DNA from 3 places in the Streptomyces sp. NPDC031554 genome. Region 1 is predicted to be linked to each of the others. Evidence: predicted binding sites of a transcription regulator. Region 1 holds the regulator's gene; each other region holds the start of a gene.
The links. Region 1 encodes HrcA, which represses chaperone genes, less so after heat shock. Its sites were predicted from a motif close to TTNGCACTCNGNNNNNCNGAGTGCNAA; they were not measured.
Positions count from the first base shown of each region.

Region 2: a site for HrcA is predicted at 6,723-6,749, ahead of groES (co-chaperone GroES). Genes of this name have one in related genera too.
Region 3: a site for HrcA is predicted at 2,449-2,475, ahead of groL (chaperonin GroEL). Genes of this name have one in related genera too.

Region 1 covers NZ_JBVIKX010000005.1:516,013-525,574, reverse strand. Annotated here, with positions in the region: gene ACZ5FU_RS17015 (S41 family peptidase) at 1-1,249, opposite strand, end outside; gene ACZ5FU_RS17010 (hypothetical protein) at 1,312-1,860, opposite strand; gene ACZ5FU_RS17005 (hypothetical protein) at 1,911-2,330, shown strand; gene ACZ5FU_RS17000 (16S rRNA (uracil(1498)-N(3))-methyltransferase) at 2,376-3,122, opposite strand; gene ACZ5FU_RS16995 (nitronate monooxygenase) at 3,119-4,207, opposite strand; gene dnaJ (molecular chaperone DnaJ) at 4,400-5,533, opposite strand; gene hrcA (heat-inducible transcriptional repressor HrcA) at 5,534-6,550, opposite strand; gene ACZ5FU_RS16980 (MBL fold metallo-hydrolase) at 6,710-7,435, shown strand; gene ACZ5FU_RS16975 (DUF3097 domain-containing protein) at 7,467-8,330, shown strand; gene hemW (radical SAM family heme chaperone HemW) at 8,542-9,562, opposite strand, start outside.
Region 2 covers NZ_JBVIKX010000001.1:995,775-1,005,336, reverse strand. Annotated here, with positions in the region: partial or broken gene ACZ5FU_RS04370 (cellulose binding domain-containing protein) at 260-382, shown strand; gene ACZ5FU_RS04365 (LCP family protein) at 561-1,595, shown strand; gene ACZ5FU_RS04360 (YciI family protein) at 1,807-2,163, shown strand; gene ACZ5FU_RS04355 (RNA polymerase sigma factor) at 2,273-3,541, shown strand; gene ACZ5FU_RS04350 (class I SAM-dependent methyltransferase) at 3,529-4,707, opposite strand; gene ACZ5FU_RS04345 (polysaccharide deacetylase family protein) at 4,837-5,730, shown strand; gene ACZ5FU_RS04340 (polysaccharide deacetylase family protein) at 5,727-6,599, shown strand; gene groES (co-chaperone GroES) at 6,896-7,204, shown strand; gene groL (chaperonin GroEL) at 7,316-8,941, shown strand; gene ACZ5FU_RS04325 (hypothetical protein) at 8,952-9,380, opposite strand.
Region 3 covers NZ_JBVIKX010000004.1:476,839-486,400, reverse strand. Annotated here, with positions in the region: SAM riboswitch class I at 1-62, shown strand, start outside; gene thrC (threonine synthase) at 81-1,364, shown strand; gene ACZ5FU_RS14170 (MoaD/ThiS family protein) at 1,361-1,636, shown strand; gene ACZ5FU_RS14165 (cold-shock protein) at 2,089-2,295, shown strand; gene groL (chaperonin GroEL) at 2,638-4,260, shown strand; gene ACZ5FU_RS14155 (NADH:flavin oxidoreductase) at 4,525-5,649, shown strand; gene ACZ5FU_RS14150 (hypothetical protein) at 5,689-6,255, opposite strand; gene ACZ5FU_RS14145 (PTS transporter subunit EIIC) at 6,469-7,920, opposite strand; gene murQ (N-acetylmuramic acid 6-phosphate etherase) at 7,937-8,872, opposite strand; partial or broken gene ACZ5FU_RS14135 (SIS domain-containing protein) at 8,924-9,398, opposite strand; gene ACZ5FU_RS14130 (hypothetical protein) at 9,482-9,562, shown strand, end outside.

The DNA of each region.
Region 1 (9,562 bases):
CCTCGCGGACCTCGCCGGTCTCCCGCTCCACGAACAGCAGCCGTCCGTCGTGCGCGGCGACGGCGGCCCGGCTGCCGTCGGGCGCCATGGCCAGTTCCACCACCCGGCCGAGGCGTCCGGCGGCCAGCCGGCGCGGAGTGGCGCCCGGTGCCGGGCCGGTGGCGGGGGCGAACTCCAGGGCGTCCTCGCCCTCGGCGTCGGTCACCCACACCACCCATTCCTCGCCCTCCGTGCGGAAGGTGCGCGGCAGCCGGGCCCGCACACCGGGTTCGGCGGCCAGGGCGCGGGCGGGGCCGTGCCGGTGGGTGACCCAGTGGACGGCGCCGCGCACCTCGACGGCGCTGCCGCGCGCGGTGTGGTCGGGGGTCGCGGAGCCCAGCCAGCGGGCGGCGGACACCGGGTGCGGCCGCCGGTCGGTGCGCTGCCCGCCGAGCCGGATGTCGAGGCGGCGCGGCTCGGCGCCGTCGAGATCGTCCAGGATCCACAGTTCACCGGCGGAGCAGTACGCGACGCGGCTGCCGTCCCCTGCCGCGTGCCGGGCGTAGAACGTGTCGAGGGGCGTGTGGCGCCGCAGGTCGGAGCCGTCGGCGAGGGAGGAGTACAGCGCGCCGATGCCCTCGTGGTCGGAGAGGAAGGCGATGCGCTCGCCCGCCCACACCGGGTGTTCGATGTTGCCGTCGAGGTCCTCGTGCAGCCGCGTGAACTCGCCGTCGCCGTCCCGGTCGATCCACAGCTTGCCGGCCGTGCCGCCCCGGTAGCGCTTCCAGTGGGCGGCCTCGCGTCCCATGGTCGCGGACACCAGCACGGTGTGCGGGCCGAGGGCGACCCCGCCGACGGGCCCGTACGGCAGGGTGGTGGCCGGTCCGCCGTCGAGCGGGACCGCGCGGGCCCAGCTGCGGCGCCCGCTCGCCTGGTCGTGGGTGCTCAGCACGAGCACCCGGCCGTCGGGGGTCCAGCCGCGCACCCTGGTCTGGGGGCTGCCCCAGTGGGTGAGCCGGGTGGAGGGGCCGCCGTCGACCGGGGCGACGTACACCTCGGGGGCGCCGTCGCGGGTGGAGGTCCAGGCGACGGTGGTGCCGTCGGGCGAGATGCGGGGCAGGGTGACCGGCATGTTGTCGGCGCTGACCCGCCAGGCGCGCCCGCCGTCGAGGGGCGCGAGCCACACGTCGTCCTCGGCGGTGAAGGCCACCGACTCGCCCTGCGGGTGCGGGAACCGGAAGTACGCGGCAGGCGTCACGGGCTGTGTCACCCGATCACTCTAGGCAAGGCGGGGGTGGACCGACAGGGGTTCCGGCCGGTTGCCCGCGCGGGTCACTTGGTGCCGGTGGACCCGCAGCGGGGGTCGTCCTCGCACCGGACGGTCCGGGTGACGGTCACGGTGACCGTGGGACGCGCGGGTTCGGCGGGCCGCGCGGAGTGGGGCGGGGCGAGCGGCGAGGGGGTGGCGGACCCGCAGTCGCCGAGTCCGCCCACCCGGAACAGCTGCTTGTCGCCGACGTCCGCACGGAGGTCGCCGCGCACGCAGGAGCCGTCGACGGCGCGCGTGACGCGGCCGGTGACGGTGATGTCCCGCCCGTCGCCGGTCTCCCCCTCGCAATCGACCGAGGCGACGGTCTCCCGGCCCCCGGAGGCGCCGCCGTCGCCGTTCTCGGCGGTGCAGGTCAGCCACCGCACGTCGACGTCCCGGCGCTCGATCTCGGCCGTCGCCGCCTCGTCGGTGGTGTACGCCACGGCCGCCGAGCCGATCCCGCCGGGCTCGCACGCCACCGCGCCGGCCACGGCCAGGACCGCCAGCCCCGCCACCGCCGCCGCACGCGTCCCGCGCGTCCGGCCCCGCATCCCCGTCCTCCATGCCCCCATGGAGGGCAGCCTGCCACCGTCGGCGGGGCGGCGGTAGAGCACTTACCGCCATGCGCCGCACCGCCGCCGCCGTCTACGGTGACCGCATGCGCAACCGCCGCCGCCCGAGGAAACTGATCGTCGACGACACGACCGCCTACCTGTGGACGGTCCGGCACCGGCACCGGGACGGCCGGGGCTGCCGGGACGTCCTCACCCTGATCCGGGACGGCGCGCGCACCAGGATCGTCTTCCGTGAGGGCGAGGGCCGTTACGTCGGCGGCGGCGCGTACACGCACGCGGGCGGCGTCGGCGACCGCGCCCACCACCTCGACCTGCACATGCCCGGCACGGTGCGCGCGCTCGTCGACGAGGCCGTCCGCCGCCGGCTGCTGCCGCACGAGGGCGGACGGGAGCGGGAGGTGGACGGCTGGATCCTGTTCGACGCCCTCAGCCGCGCGACGACCGTGCCCGATACCCCGCCGGACTGACCTGGTTCTCGGAGGCGGACGGGCGAGGCCCGGCGGCCGGGCCGGTCAGGACCAGCGGCCGGTCCGGCCCAGGATCAGGGCGGCGGCGGCCGTCCCGGCGGTCGAGGTCCGCAGCACGCTGCGCCCCAGCCGGTACGCCCTGGCGCCGGCCTCCTCGAAGAGCGCCAGCTCCTCGGGGGAGACGCCCCCCTCGGGTCCGACGACGAGCACGATCCGCCCGTCCGCGGGAAGCGGCGCGGTCGCCAGCGGCTCGCTGCCGTAGTCGCGGTCCTCGTGGAGCACGGCCGCGAAGTCGGCCCCGGCCAGCAGGGCCGCCACCTGCTTGGTGGTCGCGGCGTCGGCGACCTCGGGGAAGCGGACCCGGCGGGACTGCTTGCCCGCCTCGCGGGCGGTCGCCCGCCACTTGGCGAGCGCCTTCAGCCCGCGGTCGCCCTTCCACTGGGTGATGCAGCGGGACGCGGCCCACGGCACGATCGCGTCGACGCCGGTCTCGGTCATCGTCTCGACGGCCAGTTCACCCCGGTCGCCCTTGGGCAGCGCCTGGACGACGGTGATCCGCGGCGTCTCGGCGGGCTCCCGCGTCACCTGGGCCAGCCGGACGACGAGCCGGTCCTTGCCCTCGGCGGCGACGACCTCGCCGCGCGCCCAGCTGCCGGTGCCGTCGGTGAGGACGACCTCCTCACCGGCCCGCAGCCGCTTCACGGAGACGGCGTGCCGTCCCTCGGGCCCGTCCAGCACGAACTCGGCCGGGCCGCCCGGCAGTTCCTCGACGACGAACACGGGGGCGGTCATCGGGCACCGCCCGCCTCGGCCGCGCCGCCCGACGACACCGTCCCGGCCGCGTCGACTTCGGCCGCCAGCACCTCCACCAGCCGTCCGGCGGGCAGGGCCCGGGCCAGCCGGTGTCCCTGGCCGGCCCACAGCGCCATGCCCTGCGCGTCGCCCGCCTTCGCGGCGGCCTTGCGCAGCGGCGAGGTGAGGTGGTGGACGTCGGGGTAGGCGGCGGGCGCGTAGGGGCCGTGCTCGCGCAGGAAGCGGTTGACCAGGCCGCGGGCCGGACGCCCGGAGAAGGCGCGGGTCAGTTCCGTGCGCACGAAGAGCGGGTCGGTGAGCGCCTCCTTGTGCACGGCGGCCGCGCCGGACTCGGGCGTCGCGAGGAAGGCGGTGCCGAGCTGGGCGGCGCTCGCCCCGGCGGCGAGGACGGCGGCGATCTGGCTGCCCCGCATGAGACCGCCCGCGGCGATCAGCGGCAGGCCGACGGCCTCCCGGACCTGGGCGAGCAGCGACAGCAGGCCGATGCCGGAACCGTCGTTCTCCGGGATGTCACGGTGGGTGCCCTGGTGACCGCCGGCCTCCACGCCCTGCACGATCACCGCGTCCGCGCCGGCCCGCTCGACCGCGACGGCCTCCTCGACGGTGGTCGCGGTGACCAGGGTGACCGTACCGGCCCGGCGCAGCGCGGCCAGCGCGTCCGGGGCGGGGACGCCGAAGTGGAACGAGGCCGCCGGCACCGGGTTGTCCAGCAGCACCGCCAGCTTGGCGTCGTAGCCGTCGTCGCGGCCGCTGTCCGGATCGCCCAGCTCGGTCCGGTACCAGGCGGCCTCACCGGCCAGCTGATGCGCGTAGACCTCGACGGCGCCGGTCTCGGCATGGTCGGGCTGCGGCATGAAGAGGTTCACGCCGAAGGGCCGGGAGGTCAGGCTCCGCAGTTGCTTGATCTCCTGGTACATGCCGTCGGCGGTCTTGTACCCGGCGGCCAGGAAGCCCAGCCCGCCCGCCTCGGACACGGCGGCGGCGAGCCGCGGGAGGGAGACGCCGCCCGCCATGGGGGCCTGCACGATCGGGAGAGGGAGGAGATCGGTCAGTGCGGAGGACATGACGGCATCGTGTCACGTCGTCCGCACGAGTTCGAAACCAGCCCGTCCGGCGTCCGCGGACGAGACCGCCCGGGCGGGAAGACCCGGGCGGGAAGCGCGGAACCGGGGGCACCGCCCACAGGAGCGGGCCCGCGGGGACGGGCGGCGGGGCGGGCGGCGGAGCCGGGGAGCCCCACCGCCCGCCCGTCGGCGTCACCGTCCGTTGAACGCGTCCTTCAGCCGGGAGAACAGGCCCTGCTGACCGGGCTGGAACTGGCCCAGGGGCCGCTCCTCCCCGCGCAGCTTCGCCAGCTCCCGCAGCAGCCGCTCCTGTTCGGGGTCCAGCTTGTTGGGCGTCTGGACCTCGACGTGCACGATGAGGTCACCGCGTCCGCCGCCCCGCAGGTGCGTGACACCGCGCCCGTGCAGCGGGATCGACTGCCCCGACTGCGTGCCGGGCCGGATGTCGACCTCCTCGAGCCCGTCGAGCGTCTCCAGCGGCACCTTGGTGCCGAGGGCCGCCGCGGTCATCGGCAGGGTCACCGTGCAGTGCAGGTCGTCGCCGCGCCGCTGGAACTGCGCGTGCGGCAGCTCGTGGATCTCGACGTACAGGTCACCGGCGGGACCGCCGCCGGGCCCGACCTCGCCCTCGCCCGCGAGCTGGATGCGGGTGCCGTTGTCGACGCCGGCCGGGATCTTCACGGTCAGCGTGCGACGCGAGCGCACCCGGCCGTCGCCCGCGCACTCCGGGCACGGCGTCGGCACGACGGTGCCGAAGCCCTGGCACTGCGGGCAGGGCCGCGAGGTCATGACCTGGCCGAGGAAGGACCGCGTCACCTGCGACACCTCACCGCGGCCGCGGCACATGTCACAGGTCTGCGCGGTGGTCCCCGGTGCCGCGCCCTCGCCGCTGCAGGTGCCGCAGACGACCGCCGTGTCGACCTGGATGTCCTTGGTCGTGCCGAAGGCCGCCTCGTCGAGGTCGATCTCCAGCCGGATCATCGCGTCCTGGCCCCGGCGGGTGCGCGAGCGCGGTCCGCGCTGCGACGCCGTGCCGAAGAAGGCGTCCATGATGTCGGAGAAGTTGCCGAAGCCACCGGCCCCGAAGCCGCCCGCGCCGCCGCCCGCCTGGGACAGGGGGTCGCCGCCGAGGTCGTAGACCTGCTTCTTCTGCGGGTCCGACAGCACCTCGTAGGCGGCGTTGATCTCCTTGAACCGCTCCTGGGTCTTCGGATCGGGGTTGACGTCCGGGTGCAGCTCGCGTGCGAGCCGCCGGAAGGCCTTCTTGATCTCTTCCTGCGACGCGTCGCGGCGCACGCCGAGAACGGCGTAGTAGTCCGTGGCCACCTACGACTCCGCCAGGATCTGTCCGACGTACCGTGCCACTGCGCGTACCGCTCCCATCGTTCCCGGGTAATCCATGCGGGTCGGTCCGACCACGCCGAGCTTGGCGACTGCCTCGCCGCCCGAACCGTAGCCGACCGACACCACCGAAGTGGAGTTGAGTCCCTCGTAGGCGTTCTCGTGACCGATGCGTACGGTCATGCCCGAATCCCCCGCCTCGCCAAGGAGCTTGAGGAGGACGACCTGCTCCTCCAAGGCTTCCAGGACGGGGCGGATCGTGAGGGGAAAGTCATGTCCGAAGCGGGTGAGATTGGCGGTGCCGCCGATCATCAGCCGCTCCTCGTTCTCCTCGACGAGCGTCTCCAGCAGTGTGGAGAGCACCGTCGTGACCGTGCCGCGGTCCTCGACCCCGAAGGCGTCGGCCAGGTCCTCGACCAGCCGCGGCACGTCGCTGAAGCGGCGGCCCGCGACCCGGCTGTTCAGCCGTGCCCGCAGGTCCGCCAGCGAGGTCTCGCCGAAGGGCGCCGGGCAGTCCACCATCCGCTGCTCGACCCGCCCGGTGTCCGTGATCAGCACCAGCATCAGCCGGGCCGGCGCCAGCGACAGCAGCTCGACGTGCCGCACCGTGGAGCGCGTCAGCGACGGGTACTGCACGACGGCGACCTGCCGGGTGAGCTGCGCGAGCAGCCGTACCGTCCGGGCCACGACGTCGTCGAGGTCGACGGCGCCGTCGAGGAAGTTCTGGATGGCCCGCCGCTCGGGGGCCGTCATGGGCTTGACGCCGGCGAGCTTGTCGACGAACAGCCGGTAGCCCTTGTCGGTGGGGATGCGCCCGGCGCTGGTGTGCGGCTGCGCGATGTACCCCTCGTCCTCCAGGGCGGCCATGTCGTTGCGGACCGTGGCCGGGGAGACGCCGAGGTTGTGCCGCTCGGTGAGCGCCTTGGAACCCACCGGTTCCTCGGTGCCGACGTAGTCCTGGACGATGGCGCGCAGCACTTGGAGCCTGCGTTCACTCAGCATCCGCGCTCACCTCCAGAAGTCGTCCCCGGTCCCCCCGGGTGCCCCGCCTGGCACTCTTCACATTCGAGTGCCAGCGTCCCCCGGCCCAGTGTACGGCTGTGGGGTACACCCTGGGCAAGGTCGGTCGCCCTGCCGGGCCGCCAGGGCTAGCGTCGCGGTATGACGGTGACTTGGGAAGAGCTGGGATGGGAGCGGGTCGCCACCGGGGTCGGCCGGTGCCGGCTGCCCGGCTGGGACTGCACGGTGGGGCTGGTCGTCGGGGAGGGGCGGGCCCTGTTGGTGGACGCGGGGTCGAGTCTCGCCGAGGGCACCCGGCTGCGGGCGGGCGCCGAGGAACTCGCCGGTCACCGTGTGACGGATCTCGCGCTCACGCACCCCCATTTCGACCACGTCCTCGGGGCGGCGGCCTTCGCGGGCGCGGAGGTCTACGCGGCGGTGGGGGCGGACACGGTGGCGGCGGAGGAACTGCGTGCGGACGCCGTGCGGTGCGGCCTGGACGAGACCGCGGCCACCGAGGCCGCGGACACCCTGGTGCGGCCCCGCCACCCGGTCTGCGGCGAGCGGACGCTCGATCTGGGCGGGGGACGGCAGGCCCTGCTGGCGAACGTCGGTCCGGGCCACACCGCGCACGACCTCGCCGTCCTCGTCCCGGCGGGCCCCGGCTCCCCCGAGGTCGTCTTCTGCGGCGACCTGGTCGAGGAGTCCGGCGAACCGCAGGCCGGGCCCGACGCCGTACCGTCGCGCTGGCCCGCCGCCCTGGACCGGCTGCTGGCCCTCGGCGGCGAGGACGCGCTGTACGTGCCCGGTCACGGCGCGGTGGTGGACGCGGCGTTCGTCCGGGCCCAACGGGACGCGCTGGCCGCGCGTTTCGGCGTGTCGCCGTGACCGCTCCGGAGCTTCTCCTATCGTCGTTCGAATGCGCCCACCCGTCTCCCGCCACCGCCCTTCCAGCGAGGGCCCTTCGGGCCCGCACCGCCGTGTGTACGCCGCCGACCTGACCCCGCCGTGGAAGAAGCAGCGACCCGCCCCCGAGGTCCCCGCGGATCCCGGCCTGGTGGTGGAGGAGGCCGGTACCGGTTTCTGCGGCGCGGTGATCGGCTGCGAGGCGGGCACGGTCACCCTGGAGGACCGCTTCGGCAAGCACCGGGTCTTCCCGCTGGAGCCGCGCGGTTTCCTCCTGGAGGGACGGGTCGTGACGCTGGTCCGCCCGGCGTCGGCGGCTCCGGCGCGGCCCGCCCGGACCGCCTCCGGTTCGGTCGCCGTGCCCGGCGCCCGCGCCCGGGTGGCCCGCGCCGGCCGCATCTACGTGGAGGGCCGGCACGACGCCGAGCTGGTGGAGAAGGTGTGGGGCGACGACCTGCGCGTCGAAGGCGTGGTCGTGGAGTACCTGGAGGGCGTGGACGACCTGCCGTCGATCGTCGCCGACTTCGCCCCCGGCCCCGACGCCCGCCTGGGCGTGCTGGTGGACCACCTCGTCCCCGGCACCAAGGAGTGGCGCATCGCACAGTCCGTGACCGGCGAGCACGCGCTGGTGGTGGGCCACCCGTACATCGACATCTGGGAGGCGGTGAAGCCGTCGGCGGTGGGCATCGCGGCCTGGCCCCGCGTCCCGCGCGGGCAGGACTGGAAGACGGGGGTGTGCCGGGCCCTGGGATGGCCGTCGGAGAACACCGGCGCGGTGTGGCAGGCCGTCCTGAAGCGGGTGGGCTCCTACAAGGACCTGGAGCCGGAGCTGCTGGGAGCGGTCGAACGTCTCATCGACCACGTGACCGTGCCCTGAGACCGGCCGGGTCGTCGGACGCGGCGGGACCCGGTGGGTCGTTCCCCGCGCCCGCGGAGATGGCCCGACAGGCCGCCCCGCGCCCGCGGAGACGACCCGACAGGCCGTTCTCCGCGCCCGCGGAGACGATCCGTCGATCGGCTCGTCCACCCGGCCGGGCGGTTCGTGCTCCCGCCTCCGCGGGGTCTCCCCCTCGGTCCACCCGGTCCCCTCAGTCCACCAGGTCCCGCACCACCGCGTCCGCCAGCAGCCGGCCCCGCAGGGTGAGGACGGCGCGCCCCGCCTCGTAGGGGCCGCCGTCCAGCAGTCCCCGTGCCAGCGCCCGCCGCGACGCCGCCAGCCCGGCCTCCTTCAGCAGGTCCAGCGGAACCCCTTCCCGCAGCCGCAGCTCCAGCAGGATCCGCTCGACCCGGCGGTCCTCCGGCGACAGGACCTCGCGTCCGGCGCCCGGTGAACGGCCGCCCGCCAGGGCCGCCGCGTACGCCCCCGGGTGCTTCACGTTCCACCAGCGCACGCCGCCGACGTGGCTGTGGGCTCCCGGCCCCGCGCCCCACCAGTCGGCGCCCCGCCAGTACAGCTCGTTGTGCAGGCAGCGGCCCGCTCCGGAGGTGGCCCAGTTGGACACCTCGTACCAGTCGAAGCCCGCCGCGGACAGCGTCTCCTCCGCGATCAGGTACCGGTCCGCGTGGACGTCGTCGTCGGTCGTCGGGACCTCGCCGCGGCGGATCCGGCGGGCGAGCTGCGTGCCCTCCTCGACGATCAGGGCGTAGGCGCTGACGTGGTCGGGTCCGGCGCCGAGGGCGGCGTCCAGGGAGGCCCGCCAGTCGTCGTCCGACTCGCCGGGGGTGCCGTAGATCAGGTCGAGGTTGACGTGCTCGAAGCCGACGCCGCGGGCCTCCGCCACGCAGGCCTCGGGGCGGCCGGGCGTGTGGGTGCGGTCGAGGACCTTCAGCACGTGCTGCCGGGCGCTCTGCATGCCGAAGGAGATCCGGTTGAAGCCGCCCTGGCGGAGCGTGGCGAGGTACGCCGGGTCGACCGACTCCGGGTTGGCCTCGGTGGTGACCTCCGCGTCCGCGGCCAGACCGAACTCCTCGCGGATCGCCGCGAGCATCCGGACCAGGTCGCCGGCCGCGAGCAGGGTGGGGGTACCGCCGCCGACGAAGACCGTGCGGACCTCGCGCGGGTCGTCGCCGAGGACCTTGCGGGCCAGCCGGATCTCGTCGATCAGGGTG
Region 2 (9,562 bases), on a different contig from region 1:
CACACTCCTCCGAAGTCAATCGGTTGCACAGCCGAAACTTTCGGAGGCGCCCGTCATGAGATCCTCCCGTCCCGTTCCGTCCTCCCGCCCGTCGAGGACGGGTCCCCGTCCGGAGGGGGCGCCCCCGGCCCCGTCGGCTCCGCCGAGGAGGAGCCCGCGTCCGTCGCTCCGTGCCAGGCCGGCCGCCCTGCCGGCCGGGGCGGCCGCCGTCGGCGCGCTGATCACCGCCGGTACCGCCCACGCCGCCGACACGCCGCTGGCGGCCGTCACCTGTTCCAACGCCTCGTACAACGGGACGGTTCCCGACGGCGGTTCGGTGACCTTCGGGTTCAACGGGTCGTGGAGCGGGAGCAATCCGGTGCCCACGGTGACTCTGGGGTGAACGTGACACTTCAATCGTAAGATTTTCCGAAGAAAGTCTGTTCGCTGCGCCGTTCCTCACATTCCGCTCATCATGCGGACGTACGTTCCCCTCTGTGACGGGACACGAGGCGAGCGAGCACGAGGCGAACGGACACGGGGACGCGCACGGCGGCACGCCCGGGGCCGGGCCCGAGGGGGTGAGCGGGGGAGGGCGGCGGGGCCGGCGGTCGAGAGCGTTCAAGGCCGTCGGCCTCACCCTGGCCGGCGCCCTGGTGCTGGGCGCGGCCGCGGCGGGCTGGGCCTACTGGCACCTGAACGACAACATCCGCGGCGTCGACGTCGACAGCGCGCTCGGCGACGACCGTCCGGCCCGCGCGGTCACCACCCCGTCCGGCACCGCCTCCGCCGCCCCACTGCCCACCGGGGCCGTCACCGTCCTGGTCCTCGGCTCGGACTCGCGCAGCGGCGAGGAGAACCGGGAGCTCGGCGGCGGGGACAGCTCCGGGGCCCGCTCCGACACCGCGATGGTCGTGCACGTCGACGCCGGCCGCACCGGCGCCACAGTGGTCAGCATCCCGCGCGACACCCTCGTCACCCGCCCCTCCTGCCCGCTGCCCTCCGGCGGCTCGACCGAGGCCGCCCGCGGCGCGATGTTCAACAGCGCCTACGCGCTGGGCGGTCCGGTCTGCGCGGTCAAGACCGTGGAGTCGCTCACGGGTGTCCGCATGGACCACTTCGTCGAGGTCGACTTCGCCGGCTTCGCGAAACTCGTGGACGCGCTCGGCGGGGTCACCGTCACCACCACCGAGGACATCGAGGACGAGGACAGCCGTCTCAGCCTCGCGGCCGGCACCCACCACCTCGACGGCACCCGGGCCCTCGCCCTCGCCCGCACCCGGCACGGCATCGGCGACGGCAGCGACCTCGGCCGCATCGGGCTCCAGCAGACCCTGGTGAAGGCCCTGCTGGAGCAGATCTCCACGACCGACCTGCTGACCGACCCCGCCCGGCTCTACCGGGTCGCCGACGCGGCCACCGGCAGCCTCACCACCGACACCGGCCTCGACTCCCTCACCGAACTGACGGAACTCGCCCGGAGCCTGGAGGGCCTGTCCGCCGCGAACGTCACCACCGTCACCATGCCGGTCGTGCCGGCCCCCTCGGACCCCAACCGGGTCGTCCCCGACGAGCCCGGGGCGGGCGACCTGTGGGAAACGCTCGGACGGGCCTGATCCCCGCTCTCCGGATCCTGGTTCCCGGCCCTGTTCGCCGGCCACCGCCCCCTGGTTCCCGCCCCTTGAACCCTGGTTCCCGTCGCCCGATCCCCGTCCCGGAAAAAAAATCCCGAAGTTTTCCGTCGGGGGTGTCGATCCGGCCGTTCCCCGTTCGACGTACGGGTGAGAGGCCGGGAGGAGCCCGGCCCGCACCACCCGAGGAGTCACCATGCCCCGCTACCTGTCCCTCGTGAAGATCGACGAGTCGACCAGGCCGGCCGGCGGCCCGAGCCCCGAGCTGATGCAGCGGATGGGCGAGCTGATCGAGGAGATCACCAAGGCCGGCGTCATGCTCGACACGGGCGGTCTGCTCCCCTCCGAGCAGGGCACCCGCGTCCACCTGAACGGCGGCGAGCTCTCCGTCACCGACGGCCCCTTCACCGAGACCAAGGAGGTCGTCGGCGGCTACGCGCTCATGCAGTGCAAGGACATGGCCGAGGCGATCGAGTGGTCCAAGCGCTTCCTGAAGGTCCACGGCGACGACTGGACCATGACCCTGGAGGTCCGGGAGATCGCGGAGGGCTGAGGCCGGGCGCGGAGGCCGGCGGGGAAGACCGGGGCGGGAGGCCGGGGTGAGGCCGGGGCGGGCCGGAGCCGCTTCCCCGCGGCCCCCGGAAGGTGTTCGATGGTGGGCTGTGAACCGACAGCCCACCGCCGGCCCCCGCACCGCCACGGCAGCCCTGGAGACCGTCTTCCGCCTGGAGTCGCCCCGCGTCGTCGCCGCCGTCGCCCGGATCGTCCGGGACGTCGGCATCGCCGAGGAACTCACGCAGGACGCCCTGGTGGCCGCGCTGGAGCGCTGGCCCCGCGAGGGCGTCCCCGACAACCCCGGCGCCTGGCTCACCGCCACCGCCCGGCACCGCGCCGTCGACCTGGTCCGCCGCCGGGAGACGTACGCCCGCAAACTCGCCGAGATCGGCCGGGACCTGGAGACCACGGCACCCGCGCCCGAGCCCTCCGACCCCGAGGACATCGACGACGACCTGCTCCGTCTCGTCTTCACCACCTGTCACCCCGTGCTGTCCGCCGAGGCCCGCACCGCGCTCACCCTGCGGCTCCTCGGCGGACTCACCACGGCCGAGATCGCGCGTGCCTTCCTCGCGCCCGAGCCGACGGTCGCCCAGCGGATCGTCCGCGCCAAACGCACCCTGGCCAGGAAGAACGTCGCCTTCGAGGTGCCGTACGGACCCGATCGCGAGGCCCGGCTCGGCTCCGTCCTCGACGTCATCTACCTGATCTTCAACGAGGGGTACGCGGCCACCGCGGGCGACGACTGGCTGCGTCCGGGGCTGTGCGAGGACGCCCTGCGGCTGGCCCGCCTGCTGGCGGCCCTGATGCCGAAGGAGCCCGAGGTGCACGGCCTGGCCGCGCTGCTGGAGTTCCAGTGCTCGCGCACGGCCGCCCGCACCGCCCCCGACGGCACCCCGGTACTGCTGGCGGACCAGGACCGCCGCCGCTGGAACCGCCTGCTCGTCGCCCGCGGCATCACCGCCCTCGGCCGGGCCGGGGCCACCGCCGGCGGCCCGCCCGGCCCGTACGTCCTCCAGGCAGCCATCGCCGCCTGCCACGCGCACGCGTACTCCTACGAGGAGACCGACTGGCGTGCCATCGCCGCCCTCTACGGCCTCCTCGCGGCCCGCGCCCCGTCCCCGGTGGTCGAACTCAACCGGGCGGTCGCCGTGTCGATGGCCGAGGGACCGGAACCGGCCCTGCGGATCGTCGACGCCCTCGCCGCCGAACCGGCCCTGCGCGACTACCACCTGCTCCCCAGCGTCCGCGGCGACCTGCTCCGGCGCCTGAGCCGTACGGCGGAGGCGTCCGCGGAGTTCGAGCGGGCCGCGCGGCTGACCGGCAACGCGCGGGAACGGGAGCTGCTGCTGCGCCGCGCCGCTCAGGCCGGGTGACCGACGAGCGCCGGGTGGCCGACCAGCATCGTCGGCGCCCCCGCGACCCGGGTCAGGAACACGGTCGCCGAGTGCGGTCCCTGAGGCTTGACCTTCCTGCGCAGTTCCTCCGGCTCCACCGCCGAACCGCGCTTCTTCACGGTGAGGATCCCCACCCCCCGCTCCCGCAGCAGCGCCTTGAGCTTCTTGACGTTGAAGGGCAGCCGGTCGGTGATCTCGTAGGCGGTGGCGTACGGCGTCGGCCGCAGGGTGTCCGCGGTGACGTAGGCGATGGTCTCGTCGACCAGGCCGCCGCCCAGGTCCCGGGCGACCTCGGCCACCAGGTGGGCCCGGATGACGGCGCCGTCCGGCTCGTACAGGTAGCGCCCCACCGGCCGCACCGCGGGGTCGGGCAGGCCGGTGCCGAGCAGGGTGCGCGGGCCGGGCAGGAGGGTGGCGCGCACCGCGCCCGGTTCGGTGCCGAACCACAGCACGGCCTCCTTCACGTCCCCGCCGTCGGAGATCCACTCGGCCTCGGCCCCGGCGGGCACGACCTCGTGCGGGATGCCGGGGGCGACCTTCAGCGCGCCGTGCGGGGCCTTCAGGGCCGCCCCGACCGCCCAGGACAGCGGCGGTGAGTAGGCCTCCGGGTCGAAGATCCGTCCCCGGCCGCCCCGCCGCGCGGGGTCGACGAACACGGCGTCGTACCCGTCCGTGTCGACCTCCGTGACGTCCGCCTCGCGCACCTCGATCAGAGCGGCGAGCCCCAGCGCCTCGGCGTTGGCCCGCGCCACCGCCGCCGTCAGCGGGTCGCGGTCCACGGCGAGCACCCTGATCCCCGCGCGGGCCAGCGCGATCGCGTCGCCGCCGATCCCGCAGCACAGGTCGGCGACCGAGGCCACGCCGAGCGACCGCATCCGCTCGGCGCGGTGGGCGGCGACGCTCGCGCGCGTCGACTGCTCGACCCCGTTCGGGGTGAAGAACATCCGCTCCGCGTCCCCGGCCCCGAACTTCGCCGCCGCGCGCTGCCGCAGCCGGGCCTGTCCGAGCGCCGCCGAGACCAGCTCGGCGGGATGGTCGCGGCGCAGCCTGGTGGCGACGGCCAGTTCGTCGGCCGGGGCGGTGCCGCGCACGGCGTCGAGGAGGGCGCGGCCCTCGGGGGTGAGGAGCGGGGCGAGGTCGTTCACCGGGTCATTGTGGGCCAGTCGGTGGATGGTGCGCCTCCGGCGGAGGTGTCGGGCCGGATCGCGCGGACGCGACTGCGAGGATCCGGCGCCATGGGATCAGGATCAGTCGTACAAAACTATAAAAAGGGGATGCGGCGGGTGGGGGTCAGGACCGGCGTCGCGGTCCTCGCCGTGGCCGCCCTCGCCTCCGGCTGTGCTTCCGGCACCCCGGCTGCCGGCCGTCCCGCCCCCGGCCGGCAGCCGCTCCAGGGACAGCCCGCCGACGCCCTGCGCGCCTACGCCGCCGGACTGCGTGCCGAGCACGCCGCCCGGACCGCGGCCGCCGCCCGCTGGCGACTGCGGAAGGTCCCCCTGGCACCCCCCGCCCCGCCCGCGACGAAGCCGAGGATCACCACCCGCCAGGGCTTCGAGGTCGACGGCCACGAGGAACTGGGCCTCCCGCCGGTCTTCACCACCGTCCCCACCGAGGACAAGATCGTCTTCCTCACCATCGACGACGGCGCCGAGAAGGACCCGGCGTTCCTGCGCATGATGAGCGACCTGAAGATCCCCTACACGGCCTTCCTCAGCGACTACCTCGTCAAGGAGGACTACGGCTACTTCACGAGGATGCGGGACGCGGGGGTGACCCTGAACAACCACACCCTCCACCACCCCTACCTGCCCGCCCTCTCCTACAGCGGCCAGAAGCGCGAGATCTGCGGCATGCAGGACGTCATCGAGAAGCGCTACGGCAGGCGCCCCGCCCTCTTCCGCCCGCCCTTCGGCAACTACGACCGCGACACCCTGCGCGCCGCGAAGACCTGCGGAGTGAAGTACGCGCCGCTGTGGAACGAGGAGGTCTTCGCCGACCACTGGGACTACCGCGAGTGGGACCGCGACCTCCACCCCGGCGACATCGTCCTCACCCACTTCCGCGGCCGCGCCGACTGGAAGGGCACCATGCCCGACATGGTCCGCCGCTTCCTGGACCTGGTCACCGAGAAGGGCTACGCGGTGGCCCGGCTGGAGGACTACCTGTGAGGAGGCGGACCGCGCCGCTCACGTCCGTCGTGGCCCTCGCGGTGGCGCTGACCGGCTGCGCCGGGCCGGCCGACCCGATCGGGCACCCGGGCCGCACGGCGACGGACCGGGCACGCTCCACGGGGCCGCCCACGGGAGCGGACGCCGGGCGGACCGCACGCCCGCACCCGCCGGTCGCGGAGCGGCCGTACCGCCGCTGGGGTCTGGCCGCCCCGCTCGCCCCCGCTCCCGTTCCCACCCGCACGCCGGTGGCGGGCCCCCTCGCGGGCGGCTCGGCCGGCCCCGCGCTCCCGCCGGTCGTCGACCGCGTCCCGACCCGCGACAAGGTCGTCTTCCTCACCTACGACGACGGCGCCGAACGCGACCCCCGCTTCGTCACCATGGTCCGCGAACTGCGCCTCCCTGTCAGCATGTTCCTCACCGACAGCGTGGTGGGCCCGGGCTACGCCCACTTCGCCCGGCTGCGGTCGGTCGGCGCCGGCCTCCACAACCACACCCTCGACCACGCCGCCCTGCGCGGCCTGCCCTACGCGGGCCAGCGCGCCGAGATCTGCGGCCAGCAGGACAAGCTCAGGGCCCGCTTCGGCCTGCGCCCCCGCCTGTTCCGGCCGCCCTACGGCACGTACGACGCGACCACCCTGCGCGCGGCCGCCGACTGCGGGATCACCGCCGTCGTCCTCTGGCGGGCCTCCATGGGCCCCGCCGACCTCACCTACACCCACGGCTCCCGCCGCCTGCGCCCCGGGGACGTCGTCGCCGTCGACCCCGACGGGACCCGGGGGCCGAGCCTGCGGGAACGCACGACGAGGCTGCTGCGGCGCGTCCAGGAACAGGGCCTGACGGTGGGCCGACTGGAGGACTACCTCTGAGGGCTCCCCTTGCCGCGGTGACACCGGGCGCCGGGCAGAGGGCACAGGGCACCAGGTACCGGGCGTCGGCTTCCCGCACGGCCCGGATCCCGACCCGGATTCCGGCACGCGCGACGCACGGCATTGGCACTCCGCTTGACCGAGTGCTAATCGCGGTCATAGTCTCAGTCCTGGCACTCCCCACTGGAGAGTGCCAACTACGCGACGGGCAGGTCCGGCACCCGCGACGACGGATCCACCTGGTCGCCACCTCAGACAGTTAACCCCGTGAGATCTCCGAAGGGGGAGGTCGGATCGTGACGACCACCAGCTCCAAGGTTGCCATCAAGCCGCTCGAGGACCGCATTGTGGTCCAGCCGCTCGACGCCGAGCAGACCACGGCTTCTGGCCTGGTCATCCCGGACACCGCGAAGGAGAAGCCCCAGGAGGGCGCCGTCCTCGCCGTGGGCCCGGGCCGCTTCGAGAACGGCGAGCGCCTGCCGCTCGACGTCAAGGTCGGCGACGTCGTCCTTTACAGCAAGTACGGCGGCACCGAGGTGAAGTACAACGGCGAGGAGTACCTCGTCCTCTCGGCTCGCGACGTGCTCGCGATCATCGAGAAGTAATTCACCCAGTTTTGCAGTGAACTGCGCTCCTGGCCCCGCGTGTTTGTGAAGCCGGGTGCCGGGGGCGCAGTTCGTTTCTCCCACTTTTTCCGAGAGGGCTGAACCGCTCCCATGGCGAAGATCCTGAAGTTCGACGAGGACGCCCGTCGCGCCCTCGAGCGCGGCGTCAACAAGCTTGCCGACACGGTCAAGGTGACGATCGGCCCCAAGGGCCGCAACGTCGTCATCGACAAGAAGTTCGGCGCCCCCACCATCACCAACGACGGTGTCACCATCGCCCGCGAGGTCGAGCTCGACGACCCGTACGAGAACCTCGGCGCGCAGCTGGTGAAGGAGGTGGCGACCAAGACCAACGACATCGCGGGTGACGGCACCACCACCGCCACCGTGCTCGCCCAGGCGCTGGTCCGCGAGGGCCTGCGGAACGTCGCCGCCGGCGCGTCGCCCGCCCTGCTCAAGAAGGGCATCGACGCCGCGGTCAAGGCCGTCTCCGACGAGCTGCTCGCCACGGCCCGCCCGATCGACGAGAAGTCCGACATCGCCGCCGTCGCCGCGCTGTCCGCCCAGGACCAGCAGGTCGGCGAGCTCATCGCCGAGGCCATGGACAAGGTCGGCAAGGACGGTGTCATCACCGTCGAGGAGTCCAACACCTTCGGTCTGGAGCTGGACTTCACCGAGGGCATGGCCTTCGACAAGGGTTACCTGTCGCCGTACTTCGTGACGGACCAGGAGCGCATGGAGGCCGTCCTCGAGGACCCCTACATCCTCATCAACCAGGGCAAGATCTCCTCCATCGCCGACCTGCTGCCGCTGCTGGAGAAGGTCATCCAGACCAACTCCTCCCGCCCGCTGCTGATCATCGCCGAGGACGTCGAGGGCGAGGCCCTGTCGACCCTGGTCGTGAACAAGATCCGCGGCACCTTCAACGCCGTCGCGGTGAAGGCCCCCGGCTTCGGCGACCGCCGCAAGGCGATGCTCCAGGACCTGGCCGTCCTCACCGGCGCCACCGTCATCTCCGAGGAGGTCGGCCTCAAGCTCGACCAGGTCGGCATCGACGTGCTCGGCTCCGCCCGCCGCGTCACCGTCACCAAGGACGACACCACGGTCGTCGACGGTGCCGGCAACTCCGAAGAGGTCACGGGCCGCGTCGCCCAGATCAAGGCCGAGATCGAGAACACGGACTCCGACTGGGACCGCGAGAAGCTCCAGGAGCGCCTCGCGAAGCTGGCCGGCGGCGTGTGCGTGATCAAGGTCGGCGCCGCCACCGAGGTGGAGCTGAAGGAGAAGAAGCACCGCCTGGAGGACGCCATCTCCGCGACCCGCGCCGCGGTCGAGGAGGGCATCGTCTCCGGTGGTGGCTCCGCGCTCGTCCACGCTGTGAAGGTTCTCGAGGGCAACCTCGACAAGACCGGCGACGAGGCCACCGGTGTCGCCGTCGTCCGCCGCGCCGCCGTCGAGCCGCTGCGCTGGATCGCCGAGAACGCCGGCCTGGAGGGCTACGTCATCACCTCCAAGGTCGCCGAGCTGGACAAGGGCCAGGGCTTCAACGCCGCGACCGGCGAGTACGGCGACCTGGTCAAGGCCGGCGTCATCGACCCGGTCAAGGTCACCCGCTCCGCCCTGGAGAACGCCGCCTCCATCGCCTCCCTCCTCCTGACGACCGAGACCCTGGTCGTCGAGAAGAAGGAAGAAGAGGAGCCCGCCGCCGCCGGACACGGCCACGGCCACTCCCACTGACGCACGTCGGTCACCGAGGCCCGGCCCCCGAGAGGGGTGCCGGGCCTCGGCGTTTCCACGACGTCGTCGTGCTCGGCGATGACCTCCCGCAGCCGGGGCCCGGCCGCGCCGCGGCGTCCCCGTCGAGGACGGCGTGCAGCACGGTCAGGAAGTGGCTCTTGCCGACGCCGAAGGAGCCGTGGAGGCAGGCGGCGTACGAGGCGTTCTTGCGCACCGCGCCGCGCACCGGTTTCAGCGCCTTGTCGAACTGTTCCCGGAGCTGCGGCGTGACGACGTACTCCTCGACCCGCCCGGCCGAGTCGCCCTTGAACCCCTTGGACAGCTCGACCTTGAAGTCGCCGGCGTAGACATCCTCCTTGAGTCGAGGACGTCCCTCGGTACGACGGTGTCGCCACCCCTGGCCATCGGCTGCTCCCGTTCCCCTCGGTGTCCCTCGCATGTGCTTCTCGTCCTGCCAGCCCGGGACATCGAGGCGGGATGGCCCGCAGAGATGTGAAGGGAGCGGAGCGACGGGCGAGCCGGGAGAGGACACGAGCAGGGCTCTCCATATGCTGGTTGCTGCATTTTCAGGGATCGATGACACCCATGGGGCGGGGGTGCGATATGGGGCAGCACGGGGCC
Region 3 (9,562 bases), on a different contig from region 1:
TCCCGGCTAGGGAAGGTGCCAAATCCGTCTCACGGCGAGATGCGTCGTGAGGAAGATGAGGAGAAAGGGCCTCGCCTCACATGGCTGCGCAGACAGTTGCAAGCACCACGAACTCCGTCGACCTCGGTCCCGCCGCGGCGCTCTCCTGCCGCGAGTGCGGACACCGCGTGCCCCTCGGCCCGGTCTTCGCCTGCGAGGAGTGTTTCGGCCCGCTCGAGATCGCGTACGACTTCTCGTCCTACGGGACCGAGGAGCTCCGCAAGCGCATCGAGGCGGGCCCCGCGAACATCTGGCGCTACGCGCCGCTGCTGCCCGTCCCGGCCGACGTGGCGGACAAGCCCAACATCAACCCCGGCTGGACCAAGCTCGTCCAGGCCGACAACCTGGCCCGCGAGCTGGGCGTCGACCCCGGCAAGCTGTTCGTCAAGGACGACTCCGGCAACCCGACGCACTCCTTCAAGGACCGTGTCGTCGCCCAGGCCATCGAGGCCGCCCGCGCCTTCGGCTTCACCACCCTGTCCTGCTCCTCCACGGGCAACCTGGCCGGCGCCGTCGGCGCCGCCGCCGCCCGCGCCGGTTTCCGCTCCTGCGTGTTCATCCCGCACGACCTGGAGCAGGGCAAGGTCGTCATGGCCGCGATCTACGGCGGCGAACTCGTCGGCATCGAGGGCAACTACGACGACGTGAACCGCTTCTGCTCCGAGCTGATCGGCGACCCGGCCGGCGAGGGCTGGGGCTTCGTCAACGTCAACCTGCGGCCGTACTACGCCGAGGGCTCCAAGACGCTGGCGTACGAGATCTGCGAGCAGCTCGGCTGGCGGCTCCCCGACCAGCTCGTCGTGCCGATCGCCTCCGGCTCGCAGCTCACGAAGATCGACAAGGGGCTCCAGGAGCTGATCGGGCTCGGCCTCGTCGAGGACAAGCCGTACAAGATCTTCGGCGCGCAGGCCGAGGGCTGCTCCCCCGTCTCCGCCGCCTACAAGGCCGGCCACGACGTGGTGCGCCCGCAGAAGCCGAACACCATCGCCAAGTCCCTCGCCATCGGCAACCCGGCGGACGGTCCCTACGTCCTGGACATCGCGCGCCGCACCGGCGGCGCCGTGGAGGACGTGGACGACGAGCAGGTGGTCGACGCGATCAAGCTGCTGGCGCGGACCGAGGGCATCTTCGCGGAGACCGCCGGCGGTGTGACGGTCGGCGTGACGAGGAAGCTGATCGGGAACGGTCTGCTGGACCCGACGAAGACCACCGTCGTCCTCAACACGGGGGACGGCCTCAAGACCCTCGACGCGGTGGCCGGCACCGGCCTCACCGCCACGATCCGTCCCACCCTGGACTCCTTCCGAGAGGCTGGCCTCGCATGAGCGTGACCGTCCGCATCCCGACCATCCTGCGCACCTACACCGGTGGCAAGGCCGAGGTCCCGGCCGAGGGCGCGACCCTCGGCGAGGTCATCACCGACCTGGAGAAGAACCACACCGGCATCGCCGCCCGCGTCCTGGACGACCAGGGCAAGCTGCGCCGGTTCGTCAACGTCTACGTCGACGACGACGACGTGCGCTTCGAGCAGGGGCTGGACACGGCGACCCCGGACGGCGCCGGCGTCTCCATCATCCCGGCCGTGGCCGGCGGCTGAGCGGTGTTCCGTACCCGCCGGTAGTAACCGTCGGTAATGTCAATGACCGAGAGTTCATCGAATTGCCCCCTCCGCGAGAGAAGCGGAGGGGGCAATTCAGTGTGGTTGAGCGCGGTAGAGTTGGGGAACGCGCCGCCCCTCGCATGCCGGCCGCATATGAGTTCCGCCGGGGCGGGCGATGAGAAGTAGCCAAAGTGTGCATGTGTTTTGCGCCTTTGATTCCCTTTGTGGGGCCCGACTTGCCCTGGATCCGGGCGAACTCTCACTCTTCCGCGGACTCTCCGCGTCCAGAATTCTCGCCCGATTGACCTGTTGCAGAGGGCAGTTGGACAGATACATTCGGCCGCGGTCGACGCGTTCCGGCGCACGCCCCCAACCAACTGGGGGGTGAGGTCTGACCCGGATCCGCGAAGCGCGGATCTGTGCAAGGGCCAGTAATAGGGGAGTTAGGCATGGCTCAGGGCACCGTCAAGTGGTTCAACGCGGAGAAGGGGTACGGCTTCATCGCGGTCGACGGTGGTGCGGATGTTTTCGTCCACTACAGCGCGATCCAGATGGACGGATACCGCACCCTGGAAGAGGGCCAGCGGGTCGATTTCGAGATCTCGCAGGGTCAGAAGGGGCCGCAGGCGGACATGGTCCGGCTCGCGACCGGCTGAAGCACGCGCCGACTTGCAGCGACGTTCTTCCGTTCCACCGACGAAGGGCTCGCACCTCCCGGGTGTGAGCCCTTCGTCGTGTCCGCGACCGGGCGCGAGCGCCCGCCGGCGTCCGCCGCCACCCCCCGTTCACCTGCGTATCCCGGTGAGGCGCTTGCACTCGGCACAGGCGAGTGCTAATCATTGCGTTAGCACTCTGAAGGTGAGAGTGACAACGAAGGACCGGGTCGGTGAGGCCCGCAGGCCAGGTGGGGCAAGGAACCACGGGGCCGGCGAGCCGTCCGTCGCGGGCGCGGGCGCGGTCCGAAGGAATCACCCCCAGTCCTGGAGGGACCACTTCACATGGCCAAGATCATCGCGTTCGACGAGGAGGCGCGGCGCGGCCTCGAGCGCGGCATGAACCAGCTCGCGGACGCCGTCAAGGTGACGCTCGGCCCCAAGGGCCGCAACGTCGTCCTCGAGAAGAAGTGGGGCGCCCCCACGATCACCAACGATGGTGTCTCCATCGCCAAGGAGATCGAGCTCGAGGACCCGTACGAGAAGATCGGCGCCGAGCTGGTCAAGGAAGTCGCGAAGAAGACGGACGACGTCGCCGGTGACGGCACGACCACCGCGACCGTCCTGGCCCAGGCCCTGGTGCGCGAGGGTCTGCGCAACGTGGCCGCCGGCGCCAACCCGATGGCCCTCAAGCGCGGTATCGAGAAGGCCGTCGAGGCCGTCTCCGGTGCCCTGCTGGAGCAGGCGAAGGATGTCGAGACCAAGGAGCAGATCGCCTCCACGGCCTCCATCTCCGCCGCCGACACCCAGATCGGCGAGCTGATCGCCGAGGCCATGGACAAGGTCGGCAAGGAAGGCGTCATCACCGTCGAGGAGTCGCAGACCTTCGGTCTCGAGCTCGAGCTCACCGAGGGCATGCGCTTCGACAAGGGCTACATCTCGGCGTACTTCGCGACCGACATGGAGCGTATGGAGGCCGTCCTCGACGACCCGTACATCCTGATCGCGAACTCCAAGATCTCCAACGTCAAGGACCTGCTCCCGCTCCTGGAGAAGGTCATGCAGTCGGGCAAGCCGCTGCTGATCATCGCCGAGGACGTCGAGGGCGAGGCCCTGTCGACCCTGGTCGTCAACAAGATCCGCGGCACCTTCAAGTCCGTCGCGGTCAAGGCCCCGGGCTTCGGCGACCGCCGCAAGGCGATGCTGAACGACATCGCCATCCTCACCGGTGGCGAGGTCATCTCCGAGGAGGTCGGTCTCAAGCTCGAGAACACCTCCCTGGACCTCCTGGGCAAGGCCCGCAAGGTCGTCATCACCAAGGACGAGACCACCATCGTCGACGGGTCCGGCTCCTCGGAGCAGGTCGCGGGCCGGGTCAACCAGATCCGCGCCGAGATCGAGAACAGCGACTCGGACTACGACCGCGAGAAGCTCCAGGAGCGTCTGGCGAAGCTGGCCGGCGGCGTGGCCGTCATCAAGGCCGGCGCCGCCACCGAGGTGGAGCTCAAGGAGCGCAAGCACCGCATCGAGGACGCCGTCCGCAACGCGAAGGCGGCCGTCGAGGAGGGCATCGTCGCCGGTGGTGGCGTGGCCCTGCTGCAGGCCACCTCGGTCTTCGAGAAGCTCGACCTCGAGGGTGACGAGGCGACCGGCGCCAACGCCGTGAAGCTCGCCCTGGAGGCCCCGCTCAAGCAGATCGCCGTCAACGGTGGTCTCGAGGGTGGCGTCATCGTCGAGAAGGTGCGCAACCTGCCCGTCGGTCACGGCCTGAACGCCGCGTCCGGTGAGTACGTCGACATGATCGCCGAGGGCATCATCGACCCGGCGAAGGTGACGCGCTCCGCGCTGCAGAACGCCGCGTCGATCGCCGCGCTGTTCCTCACCACCGAGGCCGTCATCGCCGACAAGCCGGAGAAGGCCGCGGCCCCGGCCGGCGGCGGCATGCCGGGCGGTGACATGGACTTCTGAGCCTGATCCGGGCTCGGGTTTCCACCGAGGGCGGCACTCCCCACCGAGGCGGGGGGTGCCGCCCTCGGGCGTTTCGGACGCCGGCTCCGCGGGGCGGAGCGGTCCCGTCGGCGTGGTCCGGATCACAGGGGCGGCGGGGGAGCGGGCGGAATGGCGGGGGCGGCGGCGCCGTTGAGAGGGAAGGACGGTGCTTGCACGTGCACATACCGTCCGGAATGTCCGCCGCTCGACGTCCGCCGTGACCTCTCCGAGGAGTCCCCTGCCGTGACCGCCACCCCCGCCGCCGCCCGCGCCGCCGAGATCCTCGCGCGCCCCGTCTCCCTCAACGGCCTGACCGTCCCGAACCGCATCGCCATGGCCCCCATGACCCGCATGTTCTCGCCCGGCGGCATCCCCGGCGAGGACGTGGCGTCGTACTACGGCCGCCGGGCCGCCGCCGGTGTCGGACTCGTCGTCACCGAGGGCACGTACGTGGGCCACGACTCGGCCGGGCAGAGCGACCGGGTGCCGCGGTTCCACGGGGAGGAGCAGCTGGCGGGCTGGGCGAAGGTCGCCGAGGCCGTGCACGCGGGCGGTGGGACGATCATGCCGCAGCTGTGGCACATCGGCATGGTGCGCGAGCAGGGCCAGCCGCCCGTCGCGGACGCCCCCGCCGTCGGCCCCTCCGGCGTGCGCACGGACGGCACCGAGGGCACCGGCAAGGTGATGACCCGGCGCGACCTGGACGACGTCATCGGCGCCTTCGCCGAGGCCGCGGCGGCCGCGGAGCGCATCGGCTTCGACGGCGTGGAGATCCACGGCGCCCACGGCTACCTGGTCGACCAGTTCCTGTGGGCGGGCACCAACCGCCGCACCGACGCCTACGGCGGCGACCCGGTCTCCCGCACCCGGTTCGCGGCCGAGATCGTCGCCGCCGTGCGCCAGACCGTGTCGCCGGAGTTCCCGGTCGTCTTCCGCTACTCGCAGTGGAAGCAGGACGCCTACGACGCGCGCCTCGCCGAGACCCCGGAGGAGCTGGAGGCCATCCTCACCCCGATCGCCGCGGCCGGCGTCGACGCCTTCCACGCCTCCACGCGCCGCTACTGGGTCCCCGAGTTCGACGGCTCCGACCTCAACCTCGCGGGCTGGACCAAGAAGCTGACCGGCCGGCCCACCATCACCGTCGGATCGGTCGGTCTCGACGGCGAGTTCCTCAAGGCCTTCCAGGGCGAGGGCTCCGCCGTCAAGAACTTCGACGACCTGCTCGAACGGCTGGAGCGCGACGAGTTCGACATGGTGGCCGTCGGCCGCGCGCTGCTCCAGGACCCGGAGTGGGCCGCCAAGGTCCTGGCCGGCCGCCTGGACGAGCTGAAGCCCTACGACGCGGCGTCGCTCAAGACCCTGAGCTGACGCCGGCCGGGGCGGGCCGGGCGCCGGGATGCGGCCGGCCTACAGGTTGCCCAGGGGCTCGATGTCGACCTTCACCGGGACCCCCCAGACGCGCAGCACCTCGTAGTCGGTGAACTCGTGCACCAGGCGGTAGGCCATGGCGGGGCGGGAGCCCCGGCGCAGGGCGGCGAGGTACAGCTCGGCCTCGCGGCGGTCGCGCCGGGGGGTGCCGCACAGCTGCCACTCCTGGCCGTTCCACAGCTCCGGCAGCCAGCGCTGCTGGGGCTGGGGGCGGTCGCCGCGGGTGCCGTAGCGGGACGGGGCGGTGGGGTGCGGGGTCTGCGGGGCGGGGCCGTTGAACTCGGCGCGCCGGGCCGCCCGCCGCCGGGTCTCGCACAGCAGGCACAGGTCGGGGGCGGCCTTGTCCACGGGTCCGTTCGGGTGCTCGGCGCACCGCGTGCTGGGCGCGGCCGAGGTCACGCCCTCCTCCAGGAGCTCCAGGGCGCGCCGCAGATCCGCCTTGACCTCGTGCAGCTTGGCGTCGGGGGTGTCGGCGGTCAGGGCGTCCCCGTGCTCACCGAGCAGCCGCAGGGCGCGGCCCAGGTGGGTGAGCTGGGCGTGGTTCATGACGGGCGTCTCCGTTTCCTGCGGCGTGCTGTCCCGCGGTGCGCTCTCCCGCGGTGTGCCGTCGTGCGGCGCGCCGCCCCGGTGCGCGGTCCCGCCGCGGGCTTCTCCGCGGCCCGGGCGCGCGGTCGTGCGGCACCGGTGACTCCAACCGTCGCACACCCCGGCGGCGAGCCGGGGCGCGCCCGGGGTGTTCCGGGCCGGGCCCGGGCGGGTTCACCGGCCGGATCGCGAGGGCGACCGGTCACCGGGCGGGTCGTCGGCGGGGCGTCCGGAACCGGCGGCGGCCAGGACGCGGTCGGTGACGCCGAAGAGGCAGGTGGCGGCGAAGCCGACCGCATAGCCCGTCAGCAGCCCGCCCGCGTAGACGCCGAGGAGGGTGCCCCAGCCCCGGTTCCCGGCGAGCAGGGGGAAGAGGGCCCAGCCGGACGGGCCGATCGCGGTCGCGCCGACCCGGTCGCCGAGCATCGCGAAGAAGCCGACGAAGGCCCCGCCGGCCGCCCCGCCCACGCAGGCCGTGAGGAAGGGGCGGCCCAGCGGGAGCGAGACGCCGTAGACGAGGGGTTCGCCGACGCCCAGCAGGCCGGCGGGGAGGGCCGATCTGATCGTCGTGCGCAACGGGGTGTCGTGGCGCAGCCGGACGTAGACCGCGAGGGCCGCGCCCACCTGGCCCGCGCCCGCCATCGCCAGGACGGGCAACAGCACGGTGTGGCCCTGCTGTTCGATGAGCGTGGTGTGGATCGGGATGAGGGCCTGGTGCAGGCCCAGCATCACCAGCGGCAGGAACAGCCCGCCCAGGACCAGGCCGGCGAACACGCCCGTCGTCGTCAGCAGCCAGTCCGCGGCCGTGCCGATGGCGGCCGAGGCCGCGCCGGCCGCCCACATCAGGCCGTACAGCGTGGCCAGGCCCGCGACGAGGACGGTCAGGGTCGGGGTCACCAGCACGTCCAGGGCCGCCGGGGTACGGCCCCGGCACCACCTCTCCACGCGCGTCGCCAGCAGCGCCGCCGCCAGCGCGCCGAGGACCCCGCCCTGCCCGGGGGCGAGCGGCACCCCGAACGCCGTGACCTTCGCGACGCCCGGATACACCACGATCGCCGCCACCGCCCCGCCCAGCACGGGTGTGCCGCCGAACTCCTTCGCCGTGTTGACGCCGACGAAGACCGCGATCAGCGCCATGAAGGCGGACGCCACGGCGGCCAGCGCGGGCGTCAGCCACGGCAGCCGGCCGCTGTTGAGCAGCAGCCCGTTGACGCCGGCCAGGACGCCGCAGCCGATCAGGGCGGGGACGAGCGGCACGAAGACGGCGGCGAGGCGGCGCAGGGCGGCCCTGCCGGGTGTGGCGTCGCGCCGTCGCCGCCCGCCCTTCGGCTCCGCACCCGGTGCCGCCGGTTCCGGCGCCACCGTCGGCTCGGCGTCGACCAGCTCCTCGAAGGCCGCCGTCACCCGTACGACGACCCCCGGTCCGAGCACCACCTGGTACGCGCCGCCGTCCACGACGAGCCCCAGCACCCCGGGCACCGCCCGCAGCGCCTCCTCGTCCGCCCGTGACGGATCGGCGAGGCCCAGCCGCAGCCGGGTCATGCAGTGGGCGACGGAGGTCACGTTCGCGGGGCCGCCGACCAGGGGCAGGAGCGCGGCGGCGGTGGCACGGTCATCGGTAGGCACCTGCTGAGCGTGCGGGTCAGGGGCGCGCGGCGGCGAGCGCGGCACGCAGATGACCGCCGGACTCCTCCAGAAGGCGGGTGGCCGAGGGCCCGTCGACCCCGGCGAGCAGCACGAGGACCGCGTTCTTCACCTCGCCGCCGGTGGCGTCGAGGGCCCGCTCGACCTCCGCGTCGTCCGCGCCCGTCGCCAGCGCGACGATCCGCCGCGAGCGGGCCCGCAGCTTCTCGTTCGAGGCCCGCACGTCGACCATCAGGTTCCCGTACGTCTTGCCCAGCCGGATCATCGTGATCGTCGACAGCATGTTCAGCACCAGCTTCTGCGCGGTGCCCGCCTTCAGCCGGGTCGACCCGGTGAGCAGTTCGGGCCCGACGACCACCTCGATGCCGTGTTCGGCGGCCGCGGCCAGCGCGCTGCCCCGGTTGCAGGCCAGCCCGACGGTCAGCGCGCCGGCCGAACGCGCGTACTCCACCGCGCCGAGCGCGTACGGGGTGCGCCCCGAGGCGGAGATCCCGACCACCGTGTCCTCGGCGGTCAGCGCGAGGCCGGCCAGATCCGCCCGCGCCGACTCCCGCGAGTCCTCGGCGCCCTCGACGGACGTCGTCACCGCCCGCGGCCCGCCCGCGATGACCCCGACGACCCGGTCCGGGGCCGTGCCGAAGGTCGGCGGGCACTCGGACGCGTCCAGCACGCCGAGCCGCCCGGCCGTCCCCGCCCCGGCGTACACCAGCCGCCCGCCGCGCTCCATCCGCGCGGCGATCGCGTCGACGGCGGCGGCGATCTCGGGCAGCCGCGCGGCCACGGCGGCGGCCACCCGGGCGTCCTCGCCGTTCATGAGCCGGGCGATGTCGAGGGTGGGCAGCCGGTCGATCTCGGCGAGTTCGGGCCGGAAGGCCTCGGTGGTGAGCGATCCGAGCTGGGTGCGCAGGTCTTCGGGGCGGGGGGCGGAAGTCATGGCAGCGGCTCTTTCTCTCCGGCGCGGGTCGGTCGACGTGTCTCCTCCGGTCTACCGGTGCCAGTGGGCCGGGGCCTCGTACGACGCGGCCGGCGCCGGTGCCGCCGTGTCGTGCATGTGCCGCGCCACCCCCACGGACGGGCGGTCCACCACCGGCGGCCGACCGGTCCTGGACGACATCGCCGCGGGCCGCGGCTCGCTCTCCCGGGCCGTCGACGTCCTCAGCACCTGGTCCGCGTACCGGGCGACGGCCCCGGCCGTCCGGTGACGGCGACGACCGTGGCGCCCTGCTCGAAGACGACCCGCAGCGGTTCGACGACGTCCCGCGTCGGGCCGGAGTGCGCGAGGGCGACGACGACGTCCCCCGCCCGCGACCGCGCCGCGAGACGCGGGACGCGCGACGCGGGTCGCCGTGGGCGTGGGCCGTGGGCCCGGTCCGCGGCGGCTTCCGCACGAGGTCCCGGGCGACGAGCCCGGACGCGCCGACGCCGTGCACGTCCGTCCCGCGGGCGGCGGCCACCGCCGCCGAGGACCTCCGTCACGGCCTGGGACACCCGTGGAAAATATTTCCGGCTCGGTCTCGTGGTCAAGAGTGCGCACAATGGGTGCATGGATCCCTCCCCTCCCCGTGTCACCCCACTGGAGCAGGCGTTGCACGCCGCGCGCGCCCTCGTCCTCGCCGACCTGGCC